Regions from separate parts of the Micromonospora sp. NBC_01699 genome, predicted to be linked through region 3. Evidence: riboswitches for the same ligand, from Rfam matches in the RefSeq annotation. Region 3 holds a riboswitch; each other region holds the start of a gene.
What was found. Region 3 has a riboswitch for cobalamin ahead of OG792_RS19710 (hypothetical protein). Riboswitches for the same ligand answer to the same signal wherever they lie in the genome.

Region 1: another riboswitch for cobalamin. It lies ahead of metE (5-methyltetrahydropteroyltriglutamate--homocysteine S-methyltransferase); the one in region 3 lies ahead of OG792_RS19710 (hypothetical protein).
Region 2: another riboswitch for cobalamin. It lies ahead of OG792_RS13425 (ABC transporter substrate-binding protein); the one in region 3 lies ahead of OG792_RS19710 (hypothetical protein).

The regions. Positions count from the first base shown of each region.
Region 1 covers NZ_CP109199.1:3,473,626-3,477,952, reverse strand. Annotated here, with positions in the region: gene OG792_RS15225 (ribonucleoside-diphosphate reductase subunit alpha) at 1-556, shown strand, start outside; gene OG792_RS15220 (ribonucleotide-diphosphate reductase subunit beta) at 589-1,608, shown strand; cobalamin riboswitch at 1,665-1,881, shown strand; gene metE (5-methyltetrahydropteroyltriglutamate--homocysteine S-methyltransferase) at 1,998-4,262, shown strand.
Region 2 covers NZ_CP109199.1:2,998,485-3,002,811, forward strand. Annotated here, with positions in the region: gene OG792_RS13415 (ABC transporter ATP-binding protein) at 1-223, opposite strand, end outside; gene OG792_RS13420 (FecCD family ABC transporter permease) at 223-1,299, opposite strand; gene OG792_RS13425 (ABC transporter substrate-binding protein) at 1,302-2,333, opposite strand; cobalamin riboswitch at 2,364-2,573, opposite strand; gene OG792_RS13430 (low temperature requirement protein A) at 2,697-3,962, shown strand; gene OG792_RS13435 (tripartite tricarboxylate transporter substrate binding protein) at 3,994-4,327, opposite strand, start outside.
Region 3 covers NZ_CP109199.1:4,597,620-4,601,946, forward strand. Annotated here, with positions in the region: gene OG792_RS19700 (energy-coupling factor transporter transmembrane component T) at 1-940, opposite strand, end outside; gene OG792_RS19705 (hypothetical protein) at 940-1,896, opposite strand; gene OG792_RS19710 (hypothetical protein) at 1,917-2,525, opposite strand; gene OG792_RS19715 (hypothetical protein) at 2,555-2,779, shown strand; adenosylcobalamin (AdoCbl) riboswitch at 2,747-2,889, opposite strand; partial or broken gene OG792_RS19720 (helical backbone metal receptor) at 3,061-3,132, shown strand; gene OG792_RS19725 (hypothetical protein) at 3,121-3,249, opposite strand; gene OG792_RS19730 (hypothetical protein) at 3,260-3,616, shown strand; gene OG792_RS19735 (helix-turn-helix domain-containing protein) at 3,895-4,327, opposite strand, start outside.

The DNA of each region.
Region 1 (4,327 bases), 1.1 Mb from region 3:
CTCGCTGCTGGTCGCGATCGCCCCGACCGCCACCATCGCGTCGATCGCCGGCTGCTACGAGTGCATCGAGCCGCAGGTGTCCAACCTGTTCAAGCGGGAGACCCTCTCCGGCGAGTTCCTCCAGATCAACACCGCGCTGGTCCGACAGCTCAAGGACCTCGGGCAGTGGACCGAGCAGGTCCGCACCGAGATCAGGCGGGCCGAGGGGTCGGTGCAGGGCATCGCGGCGCTGCCCGCCGAGGTACGCGAGCTGTTCCGTACCGCCTGGGAACTTCCGCAGCGGGCGCTGATCGACCTCGCCGCCGCCCGCTCCCCCTACATCGACCAGAGTCAGTCGCTGAACCTGTTCATGAGCGCACCGAACATCGGCAAGCTCTCCTCGATGTACCTGTACGCCTGGAAGTCCGGGCTGAAGACCACCTACTACCTGCGTTCCCGCCCCGCCACCCGGATCCAGCAGGCCACCGTCGCCATCGACCGGCCGGTGCTGGTCGCTGCCGACGAGGCGCTCGCCTGCTCCCTGGAGAACCCCGAGTCCTGCGAAGCCTGCCAGTAGTCCGCGACCGCACCCAGACGTGAGGCAACACGATGACGAGCACCGCCAAGACCTCCATGTTGCTCGACCCGGGGATGGACCTGACCCTGCGGCCGATGCGCTACCCGCACTTCTTCGACCGGTACCGGGACGCGATCAGGAACACCTGGACCGTCGAGGAGGTCGACCTGCACTCGGACCTGGCTGACCTCGGCCGGCTGACGCCGGCCGAACGGCACCTGGTCGGCCGCCTGGTCGCCTTCTTCGCCACCGGCGACACCATCGTCGCGAACAACCTGGTCCTCAACCTCTACCAGCACGTCAACTCGCCGGAGGGCCGGCTCTACCTGTCCCGGCAACTGTTCGAGGAGGCCGTGCACGTCCAGTTCTACCTCAACCTGCTCGACACCTACATACCGGACGAGGACGAGCGGTTCGCCGCGTTCGACGCGATCGAGAACATTCCCTCGATCCGCCGCAAGGCCGACTTCTGCTTCCGCTGGATCGACTCCATCTTCGAGCTGCGCGAACTGCGGACCCGCGACGACCGCCGCGCGTTCCTGCTCAACCTGATCTGCTTCGCCGCCTGCATCGAGGGCCTGTTCTTCTACGGTGCCTTCGCCTACGTCTACTTCCTCCGCTCCCGGGGCCTGCTGCACGGCCTCGCCTCCGGCACCAACTGGGTCTTCCGGGACGAGTCGATGCACATGGCGTTCGCCTTCGACGTCGTCGACACCGTCCGCCGGGAGGAACCGGACCTGTTCGACGACGACCTGCGCCAACAGGTACGCGACATGCTCGCCGAGGCCGTCGAGTGCGAGGTCCAGTTCGCCGAGGACCTGCTCGAACAGGGCATCTCCGGAATGTCCCCGACGGACATGCGCGAGTACCTCCAGCACGTCGCCGACCGCCGGCTGGCCCAACTCGACATCGCCCCGCTGTACGGCTCGAAGAACCCGTTCGCCTTCATGGAGCTCCAGGACGTGCAGGAGTTGTCGAACTTCTTCGAACGCCGGGTGTCGGCGTACCAGGTCGGGGTGAGTGGCACCGTCAGCTTCGACGACGACTTCTGACCGGGGACCGGTGGTGGGTGGGTGAGACGGCCCACCCACCACCGGACGGGACGCGTACGATGGGCGGCAGTGCTGGTTCGCCCCGCTTTCGCGGTGGGGCGTCGTAAGAGGGAACCCGGTGTGAAACCGGGACTGCCCCGCAGCGGTGAGTGGGAACGACCGCCGTCATGAGCACTGGACGCTGACGCGTCTGGGAAGCGACGGCCAGTAGGAGACCGGGTCACCCCGGTCGCGCCCGCGAGTCCGAAGACCTGCCCGCACCGCGTACGCGTCCGCGTACGCCGCCGTCGACCCCTCGGGAGGGTCAGGGCGAGGCCGGTCGTCGCGCCGTGCCCTGCCGTTTCCCTCCCGTGGTCGTCGGCCGACTTCGAGGGAAGGACACCCGTCTCGTGACCGCACCGTTCGGGCTGAGCACAGTGCTCGGCTACCCCCGCATCGGTCCGCACCGCGAACTCAAGCACGCCGTCGAGTCCTACTGGGCCGGCCGCATCGACGCGAACACCCTGGAGCAGACCGCCGCCGGCCTGCGTACGCAGGTGTGGCGCACGCTCCGGGACGCCGGCCTGGACGCCGTCCCGTCGAACACGTTCTCGTACTACGACCAGGTGCTCGACACCTCGGTCCTGATCGGCGCGATCCCGGACCGCTTCCGCCGGCTCGGGCTCGGCGAGCTGGACACCTACTTCGCGATGGCCCGGGGCACGGCCGAGCAGCCGGCCCTGGAGCTGACCAAGTGGTTCGACACGAACTACCACTACCTGGTGCCGGAGGTCGGTCCGGAGACGAGCTTCGTGGCCCTGCCGGACAAGGCACTGCGGGAGTACGCCGAGGCCGGGGCGCTCGGCATCACCACCCGACCGGTGCTGGTCGGACCGGCCACGTTCCTGCTGCTGGCCAAGGCGAGCGCCGGCGCACCGGACGGGTTCCGGCCGTTCGACCGACTCGACGACCTGGTCGACGTCTACGCCGACATCCTGGGCGCGTTGGCCTCGGCCGGGGTGGCCTGGGTCCAACTCGACGAACCGGCGTACGTCGCCGACCGCGACCCGGAGCAGATCGACGCGCTACGGACCGCGTACACCCGACTCGCCGCCCTGGAGCAGCGGCCCCGGCTGTTCGTCGCGTCCTACTTCGGCGAACTCGGCGACGCGTTGCCGGCCCTGCTGGACAGCCGGGTCGAGGCGGTCGGTCTCGACCTGGTCGCCGGACCCGGGAACCTGGACCGGCTCGCCGCCTACGGTCCGCTGCCGGGCCGGACGGTCGTCGCCGGGCTGGTCGACGGGCGCAACGTCTGGCGTACCGACCTGCGGGCCGCCGCCGGGACCGGGGCGATCCTGACCGGACTGGCCGACCACGTCGCGGTGTCGACGTCGTGTTCGCTGCTGCACGTGCCGGTCGACCTGGCCGCCGAAACCGGCCTCGACCCACGACTGCGGGACCGGCTGGCGTTCGCCCGGCAGAAGGTCGACGAGGTGGTGGCGCTCGGCCGGGCGCTGCGCGACGGAATCGCGGCCCTGCCCGCCCCCGCCCCCGCGACGCCCGCCAACTGGCGCGACGACGCGGTCCGGGCCCGGCTGGACGCGCTGGGTCCCGAACACCTCCGGCGCGGCCCGTACGCCGAACGGGCAACCGCGCAGCAGGCCCGGCTCGGGCTGCCGCCGCTGCCGACGACCACCATCGGGTCGTTCCCGCAAACCGACGAACTCCGCCGGGCGCGGGCGGCGCACCGGGCCGGTCGCCTCGACGACGCCGGCTACGCCGAACGGATGCGCGCCGAGGTGGCGCAGGTGATCGCCGTACAGGAACGGCTCGGGCTCGACGTGCTGGTCCACGGTGAGCCGGAACGCAACGACATGGTGCAGTACTTCGGCGAGCAGCTCGACGGCTTCGCCGCCACCGAGCACGGCTGGGTGCAGTCGTACGGCTCCCGGTGCGTACGCCCACCGATCATCTACGGCGACGTCGCCCGACCGGCGGCGATGACCGTGGGCTGGTCGACCTACGCGCAGTCGCTGACGCACCGGCCGGTCAAGGGCATGCTCACCGGGCCGGTGACGATCCTGGCCTGGTCGTTCGTCCGGGCCGACCAGCCGCTGGCGCACACCGCGAACCAGGTGGCGCTGGCGCTGCGGGACGAGGCACGGGACCTGGAGGCCGCCGGCATCCGGATCATCCAGGTCGACGAGCCGGCACTGCGGGAAACCCTGCCGTTGCGCCGGTCGGAGCAGAAGGCGTACCTCGACTGGGCGGTGGCGGCGTTCCGGCTCGCCACCAGCGGGGTCGGCGACGGCACCCAGATCCACACCCACCTGTGCTACTCCGAGTTCGGCGAGGTCCTGCCCGCGATCGACGCCCTCGACGCCGACGTCACCAGCATCGAGGCGTCCCGGTCGAGGATGGAGATCCTGGACGACCTGCACACCACCGGCTACGGGCGCGGCGTCGGGCCGGGCGTGTACGACATCCACTCGCCCCGCGTACCGGAGCAGTCGGAGATCACCGACGCGCTGCGCCGGGCGGTCCGCGCGGTGCCCGCCGACCGGCTCTGGGTCAACCCGGACTGCGGGTTGAAGACCCGCGGGTACGCGGAGGTCGAACAGGCCCTCGCCCGGCTCGTCGCCTCGGCCGCCGAGGTACGCGGCACCCTCGCCTGAGTGCGTGGTGGGGCGGCGCCACCCGGCCGCCCCACCACGTGCCGCCCGGTCTCCGGGCCCCCGCG
Region 2 (4,327 bases), 1.6 Mb from region 3:
GGGCCAGGTCACGCCGGTCCAGGCCGGTGAGGTCGTCCCCGCCGAGCAGCACCGTGCCCCGGTCGGGGGTGGTGAGCCGGGCGATCAGGCGCAGCAGCGTGGTCTTCCCGGAGCCGTTCGGCCCGAGCAGCCCCACCAGCGTGCCGGCCGGCACCGAACAGGAGACCCCGTCGACGATCAACGTGCCCCTGACCGACCAGCTCAGTCCGGCGGCGGTGAGCATCAGCCACGCACCTCCCGGCGGCGCATCAGCACGACGAAGGCGGGCACTCCGAGCAGCGCGGTGAGCACCCCGACCGGCAGTTCCCGTGGCTCGAAGAGGGTCCGCGCCACGGTGTCGACCCAGATCAGGAAGACGGCGCCGACCAGGACCGACACCGGCAGCAGGCGGCGGTGGTCCGGCCCGGTGAAGAACCGGACGGCGTGCGGCAGGATCAGCCCGACGAAACCGATGGCCCCGCTGATGCCGACCAGGGTGCCGGTGAGCAGCGCCGCGCAGACCAGTAGCAGCCAGCGGACGCGGGTGACGTCGACACCGAGGCTGGCGGCGGCGTCCTCGCCGAAGGCGAAGGCGTTCAGCGTACGGGCGTGCCAGAGGAAGAGCAGCATGGTCACCGCGAGGGCGAAGCAGCCGTACGCCAGCGGGGTCCAGGCGGATCGGGCGAGCGAACCGGAGAGCCAGAAGGTGATCTCCTGGGTGGCGTGCGGATCCGCCTGCCAGATGATGACGAACGAGGTGACCGCCGCGCAGAGCTGCCCGATCGCCACCCCGGCCAGGATCATCCGGGTCGGCGCCAGCCGGACGCGCTGGCTGGCCACGACCAGCACGAGCGCGAACGCCCCGAGCGCGCCGACGAACGCCCCGGTGGAGACCGCCCACAGTCCGGCGCCGAACCCGGCGACGACGACCAGGACCGCGCCCAGTGACGCGCCGGAGGAGATGCCCAGCAGGTAGGGGTCGGCCAGCGGGTTGCGGGTCAGGGTCTGCGTCACCGCGCCGACGGCGGCGAGCCCGGCCCCGACCACCGCCGCGGTGAGCACCCGGGGCAGCCGCAGCTGCCAGACGATGTGGTCCCGCAGCAGTGGCACGTCGGAGTGGACCAGTCCGAGGTGGTCCCCGATCACCGACCAGACCGTAGCCAGGGACAGGTCCGCCGGGCCGATGGTGACCGCCACCCCGGTCGACAGGACCAGGGCGGCGGTCAGGCCCAACAGCAGCCCCGCGTAACCGGCGGCACCGGTCCGACCGGCGGCGCCGGCACGGGAGGCGGTCAGGTCAACCCGCCGGTACGCGGTCACGGTCAACCGCCGGTACGCGGCGCCACGGCGGCGAGCCCGTTCGCCAGCCCCTCGATCGCGGTCACGTTGCGGATCCCGGCCGAGGTGGCGGAGAAGGGGATGGTGACGAACCGCTTGTCCCGTACCGCCGGCAGGTCCCGCAGGGTTGGACTCGCCTCCAGGTAGGTCTGCTTCCCGGCGGCCGGGCTCCACTCGGCGTCGATCAGCACGATCACGTCGGGGTTCCGTTCGACGACCGCCTCCCAGCTGGTGTCGCCCCAGCTCCCGGTGACGTCGGCGAAGATGTTCCGCGCCCCGACCGCCGACATGATCATTCCGGGGGCGCCGCAGCAGGCACCCGCGCTCGGCGCGTCCGTACCGTCGTCCCACCAGAAGACGGACACACCGGCGCGCGGCTTGGCGGCGGCGGCCGTGATTCGGGCGCGTTGGGCGTCGACCAGGGCGGTGGCCCGGTCCGGCACCCCGAAGACGGTGGCGACCTCGCGGATCTCGTCGAACACGTGGTCGACGGTCAGCGTCGCCGGCCTGGCGTCGGCCGGGCAGCCGGCCGGGGACAGGTAGCTGCCGATGCCGAGGGTCCGCAGGGCGGCCCGGTCGCCGGCACCCTCCTCGCCGAAGGCGCTGGCGAAGGAGCCGTAGACGAAGTCCGGCCCGACCTCCAGCAGCTTCTCCTTCGACGGGTACTCCTTCGCCAGCACCGGCACGGCGCGGTAGGCGTCGGCGTACTCCGGCAGGATGGTGTCGTCCAGGTAGGCCGTACCGATCAGGCGGTCGCCCAGGCCGAGCGCGAGCATGATCTCGGTGGCCGCCTGGTTCATCGTCACGACCCTGGCCGGCACGGCGGTGACCGTGACGTCGAAGCCGCAGTTCTTCAGCGTCACCGGTCCGGTCGACGCCGACCCGGCGACGTCCGTACCCCGTGGTTCGTCGCTGCCGCCGCAGCCGGCGGCGAGCGCCGCCACCGCGACCAGGGCGACGATGGCCGGCGCGGGTACGCGTCGGCGGGACTGCGGTCGGGATGCGCGCACGCGCATGGGGACCACCTCTCCAGCACCTCGTGGATGGGTCTGTTCGGTGCCGTGGCCGGTCTCCTGGCTGACGGGTGACACGTCGTCGGTCAACCTTCCCGGGCGGCTGCCCAGTGGTTGCCCGGTCCGTCGCCGCGCGTGGCGCGCCGGCGTCCGGGCTCAGACCAACGACTTCCCGATCACAGTGGCGAGGGCCGCTCCGGTTTCGCACCGGTCTTCCCGAGCACCACGGCAGCGACACGCTAGCGGCGGCGCCCCGCCCGCCGCCATTCGCAGCGACGATTCTCACGGCGTAGACGACCCTGGATCGGGCCGCGTGATCTGGTCGCTCCGGCTCCGGCGACGCACCGTGATCGGTATGTTGATCTGGTGCGGCAGCCGCAGTCGGACAAGGGGGTGACCTGGGAGGAACTCTTCTTCGACCTGGCCTTCGTCTTCGCCGTCACCCAGATCACCGCCGAGCTGTTCGCCGACCACGACTGGCTCGGCGTGGCCCAGGGGCTGATCCTGTTCATCTCGATGTACTGGGCCTGGGTCGGCGTCACGATCTACGCCAACCAGCGCGACATCGGCAACGTACGCGACCGGGTCGTCATCTTCACCCTCGGCTTCGGCAACCTCGTCCTGGCTCTCGCCATCCCCGGCGCCTTCGACGATCGTGGCCTGCTCTACGGCGTCAGCTACGTGATCATTCGGGTGCTGCTCGCCGGGTTCGCCCTCAACAACTTCCGCGAGTGGCGGGGCTTCTTCGTCGGCCCGTACGGGGTCGGCGCCCTGATCTCCGGTCCGCTGCTGCTGATCGGCGGCATCGTGGACGGCGACGCCCGGATAGTGCTCTGGGCGACCGCCTCGGCGATCGACATCTTCAGCCCGTTGGTGCTGCGCCGGCAACTGGCCAAGTTCCGGGTCCGGCCGGTGCACTACACCCACCGGTACGGGCTGCTGCTCATCCTCGTCCTCGGCGAGTCCGTGGTGCAGGTCGGCGCGGTCGCGTCCAGCCTGCCGCTGACCTGGCCCCGGATGATCGCCGTCGCCGGCTCGTACGCGCTCGCGTCCGGGCTCTGGTGGGCCTACTTCATCCACGGTCTCTGGGCGTTCCGCCGGGCGGTGGTCCAGTCCGAGGGGCACGGCGACGTACGCCGTTCGATCCTGCTCTACGCGCACCTGGGCTTCAGTTGCGGGATCATCGCCATCTCGGTCGGCCAGGCCGAGGTGGTCCGGTCACCGCTGAGCGGGATGAGGATGGGCGACGCGGCCCTGCTCTACGCCGGATCCGCGCTCTTTCTGGGCACCTTCGCCTACACCCACTGGCGGCTGCACCGGACGGTGGCCTGGCGCCGCCTGCTCGCGGCCACCGCCTGCCTGGTCTTCTTCCCCGTCGCCACGCTCATCCCCGCGCTGGCCGCGCTGGTCACCCTGGCCGGGGTGATCATCGTGGTGAACGTGGTGGAGCAGGCGATCCTGCGCCGGCACGGCGCCGGCCGGTTCTCCGGTATCGGCCCGTACCGCCCGGACGGCGCCGAAGCCGAGGTCAAGGCCGAGATCGACTCCGACTCCGGGGCCGAGGGCGGGGTGCGGATCGGGCCGGGGCGGGAGGTCGACACCACCGACAACGGGCCGATCGTGAGCGACTGACCGGCGCCGCACCGGTTGCGCCCGCGCCCCGCTACTGCGTTTCGGTCAGGCCGAGGCCGCCGAGCAGGTGGTCGAGGCGGTCGTTCTCCGTACGCAGGAAGTCGCCGAAGGCGTCGCCGTCGAGGTAGGCGTCGGTCCAGCCGTACCTGGCCAGGGCGGTGTGCCACTGGGCGGAGTCGTGCAGCCGGGCGATCGCGTCCCGCATCGCCGCCACGTCCCGCTCGGCGAGTCCGGGCGGGGCGACGATGCCGCGCCAGTTGCTGAACAGCACGTCGACCCCCTCCTCGCGCAGGGTCGGGGCGAGGATGCCGGGAACCCGGTGCTCGCTGGTGACGGCGAGGACCCGCAACTGCCCGGAGTTGATC
Region 3 (4,327 bases):
ACACGACGACGGCGGTGGCGAGGCCGCTGGCGGCGACGACAACCTCCGCGAGCTGCCACCGGTCGGGGCGGTAGCGGGTGCGGCGTACCCGACCGCCGGCGCTGCGGAAGCCGAGCAACGCCACGACGATTCCGGCGACCAGCACGGGCGCGGCGAGGTAGCGGGGCGTGGTGCCGTCGAGGGTGGCGTAGACGCCGACGCACACGCCGAGCAGACCGATGACCATCAGGGTGCCGGTGAGCGTGCGGGCGCGGGTCGTGGCCACCCCGGCGCGGCCGTAGCCCCGGGAGTCCATCGACGCGGCGAGCATCAGCGACCGGTCGAGGGCGTCGGCGAGCACCGGGATGACGATCGCCCGCAGGCTCGGCACGCCCCGGCCGGTGCCGCCGCGCAGCTTGCGGGCCTGCCGCACCCGGAGCACACTCTCGGCCAGCTGCGGGAACACCGACAGCGCGACGGTGACCGCGGTGCCGAGCTCGTACAGGGCGGCCGGCATCGCCTTGAGCAGCCGCTTCGGGTTGGCCAGGGCGTTCGCCGCGCCGAGGCAGACGACCATCGTGGCCAGACGCAGCCCGTCGTAGAGACCGCCGAGGACGGACTCCGCGGACACGTCTCCGAGCAGCCGGACACCGGCCGCCCAGGCCGGCAGGGGGATCTCCGGTAGCCGGACGATGATCGTGGCGCCTTCGGCGCCGCCGAAGACGAACCGGAAGAAGACCCGCATGACCACGATGACCGCGGCGAGGTAGAGATAGAGCCGGAACGCCAACGCCCACGGCGCGTCCGAGCGGCGAGCCACCACCGTCAGGCAGGCCACCACGATGATCGTGATCAGCAGCCACGGGTTGGTGGTGCGGCTCGCCGCCGTCGCCAGCCCCAGGGCCCACACCCACCAGGCGGCGGGGTGCAGGTCGCGGGGTAGGAAGTACAACGGACGCATCACGCCTTCCGGGATCGGCGACGGGCGGTCCACCACGTCGTCACCACGAGGACGACTATCGCGCCCAGGGCTGCCCACGGCGCCCACCGGCTCGCGCCGGACTGTCTGCGGATCACCTCGTTGACGTCCTCGGCCCGCTCGCCGCCACTGAAGGCGACGTTCTCGGCCGGGCTCGCGGCGGCCACCGTACCCGTAGCGGTCGCTTGGGGTCGCGGCGGCGGGAGCGCCGTCCCGCTGGTCGTCGGCGCGGGCGGTGCGCCACCGGTGTTCGGCGCGCGACCGCCGTCGCCGTCGCCACCACCGGGGTTGCCGTCGTCGGTGCCACCGGCGGGGTTGCCGTTGCCGGGTGGGGCCGGCGGATCCGGTCGCGGCGGTCGTTGCTCGTCGGGGTCGTCCGAAATCGGCGGCGGCTCCTCCGAGGCGTTACAGGCCCTGCCCTCGGTCCCCGGCCGGACGGCGGCGATGCGCGGCACCGGGTTGGACGCGGCGGTCGCGTTCAGGGAGAACGACCAGCCCTCGAACCCACCCTGGACGAAGTCGCGGTTCTTGACGCCCCACTGGCTGTACTGCCAGGGGCAGTTGTTCCCGGCGTGCCAGTAGGACCAGTAAGCCTTTGCCGGTGGGGTGTCGACGCACGCTTCCCGGTAGTCGGGGTTACCGGAGATTGGTACCTGCTCGACCGCCGACGGTCGGTTCTCGACCCGGCAGACGAACGCCTCGCCCCAGCGCTGGGCGCCGGCGATCTGGAACCCGGCGCCCTTGAGCGCGTCCAGGCCGGTGCCCCGGGAACTCTGCGGGAAGCAGCGCACGATCGTCGTGCCACCCAGCTGCTGGAAGTCGACCACGACGGTCACACCGCTGCCGGAGGTGCAGAATCCGGGCTTGCCCTTGCCGTGGTCGATCGCGTACGCGGGGACGGCGGCCGCCGTCACGTAGACGACGGCCGCCGCGGCCACGAGCCGAACCAGATGCGGTTTCATCGGCCGGTCTGGTTGAGCGGGTTGACCGCCGGGTTGCGGGGCGTCACCCGCGGCACCGGGTTGGTCGAGGCGTTGCGGTTGAGCGAGAACGACCAGCCTTCAAAACCACCCGGTACGACGTTGCGGTTGAGCGCACCGAAGCTGCTGTAGGTCCACGTGGTGCCGGCGCCGTTGGCGTGCCAGTAGGACCAGTACGCCTCGGCCGGCGGCGTCACCACGCACTGCTCCTTGTAGGTCGGGTTGCTGACGCGCGGGATGTTCTCCGTCGCCGACGGCCGGCCCTCCAGCCGGCACACGAATCCGAGCCCCCACTGCGCGGTGCCGGCGACCGAGATGCCGGCGTCCTGCAACGCCTTGATGCCCGTACGGGCGGTGCCGGGGTTGGCGTTCGGCGAGCATCGGGTGATCGTCGATGCCGGCACCCCACCGTTGTTGTGGAGCTCCTGGAAGTCGATCACGACGGTCACGCCGGTGAGCGCGTCCGCGCCCGTGCAGATCCCCGGGTAGCCCCTGGTGGGGTCGACCGCCCGCGCCGGTGACGGGCCGGCTGTGAGCAGGGCGGCCACCATCACGAGGCCGCTGACCGTGGACAGGAGTCGTTTCATGGAGCAACCGCCTTGTGGGTAGTGATCCGATGGACGAGGTGACGTCGGCCGACGTACAGCGCGACGACGAACGGGAAGCCGAGGCCGACCAGCGCCACGGCCGGCCGGAGGGGGTGTTGGAGCCTGGCAGCGGCGATGGCCGTGCTGACCGCGAGGTCGGTGACGCCGGTGACCTTTGGCAGGTGTCGCGGAGCGAGGCGATGAAGCGGCTTGTGCATCGGGCGGTCACCTCTGTTAACGCGACAGTGGTCTGACACATGTGCCCGCGTGGTGGACCCGACTCGTCATCTGCGATGACCTACGGTTGCGCGACAGTGCCGGAATTCGACCGGCTTCCTCGTCACGAGCACATCGATATCCAGTTGGCTCGCCCGACGTCCGTGGTCGACCACGGGCCAACGTAGACGTCGATGCGTATCGAACAGTAGAGGGTGTAAGGGTCCGAGCGCCACCGTGCTGAGAGGTTCGGACGGCTGATCCGTTCGGTGGGGACGGTACGGACCCACACCCGACCGACCTGCGGCGAGGGAAGACCCTGCGCGTGGTGTCACCGGTGCCGTCGCTGACCGAGGCGGTCGCGGTCACCCTGCCCGGACTACTCGTCGGCCCGGTCGGGTCTGTTGGCGGAGAGCCACGCGGTCATCCGGGCATCGGTGATCGACTTGACCGAACAACGTACGTACTCGTGGCCGCCCGATCCGGCGAGGCCCTCGATGCCGTACACGCTGACGACGGTGAGAATCCTCGAAGTGCTGTGGGTCGCCCCGACGTTGCCCGCCGCCCCGAGGCGTGAGGTGCGCATCGGTGGCCGGATGCCGCTCCGGCAGGCCTCGGCGGAGTGGGCTCAGGATCCGGGACCGGCACCGCTACTCAATCCCGCGTGCGAGTACCTGATCTACGTACTTCGCCACGGCGATGGGGAGGGCGCGCCGCCGAACGTGGACTGGCGCATCACCGGAGACCAGGGCGTCTACCGGTTGGACGCCCGCTCGGGCGGCGAGCCCCGGTACGTGTTCTGCGGCGGAGGGGAACCGCCGCTACCGAGAGTGCTCGATCCGACCGCCGTACGCTCGCGCGCGTTCCTCGGATGAGGGTTCGAGAATCGACTCAGGGCGGTTCAGGGCTATCGGCGGCTACATCGTCTGCCACTACGATCCCCCGACCACGCCATCGCCAGGCGCCTCACGACGGCGGCCCGGTGTCCGGTGATCGGCTCCGGTCGGCGTCGGGGATCAAATCTGGTCGTTAGTGCACCCGGTCACGTGATTCTCTCGTCGACGCATCGACAAGGAACTGTGTGCCGGTGTCAGGGACGATTCGCTCGCGTCGCCGCATCATCAACCGGGCCGGTTCCCTACGGATCTCCTGATCACGGTGCGTCGGTCTCGGGCCGCTGCCCCTCCAAGTTGACCCTTGCCCGGTGGCGGTAGTTCACGGGCGGGATGCCGTAAGCGGCACGAAAAGCGCGGCTGAGGACCGCCGGATCGCTGAATCCCCAACGAGCCCCGATCCTGTGAATCGGAATATCTCGCAGAGCGGGGTTGGCCAGATCGCCACGGACCCGTTCCAGACGCTGGCTCCGAATCAGACTTCCGACCGTAACGCTCTCGGATTGAAACAGACGATGCAGGTAACTGATCGAGATATGGTGCGCGGCGGCGATGGTGCTCGCGCTGAGGCTTGGCTCATGCAGGTGCTGCTCGATGAATGCCCGGACGCGCAGGGTCAGAACCCGTCGACGCGCCTCCGGGGCGAGAGCGTTTTCGGCGTCGAGTGTGTGGGCGAGCAACGCTGACAGTAGA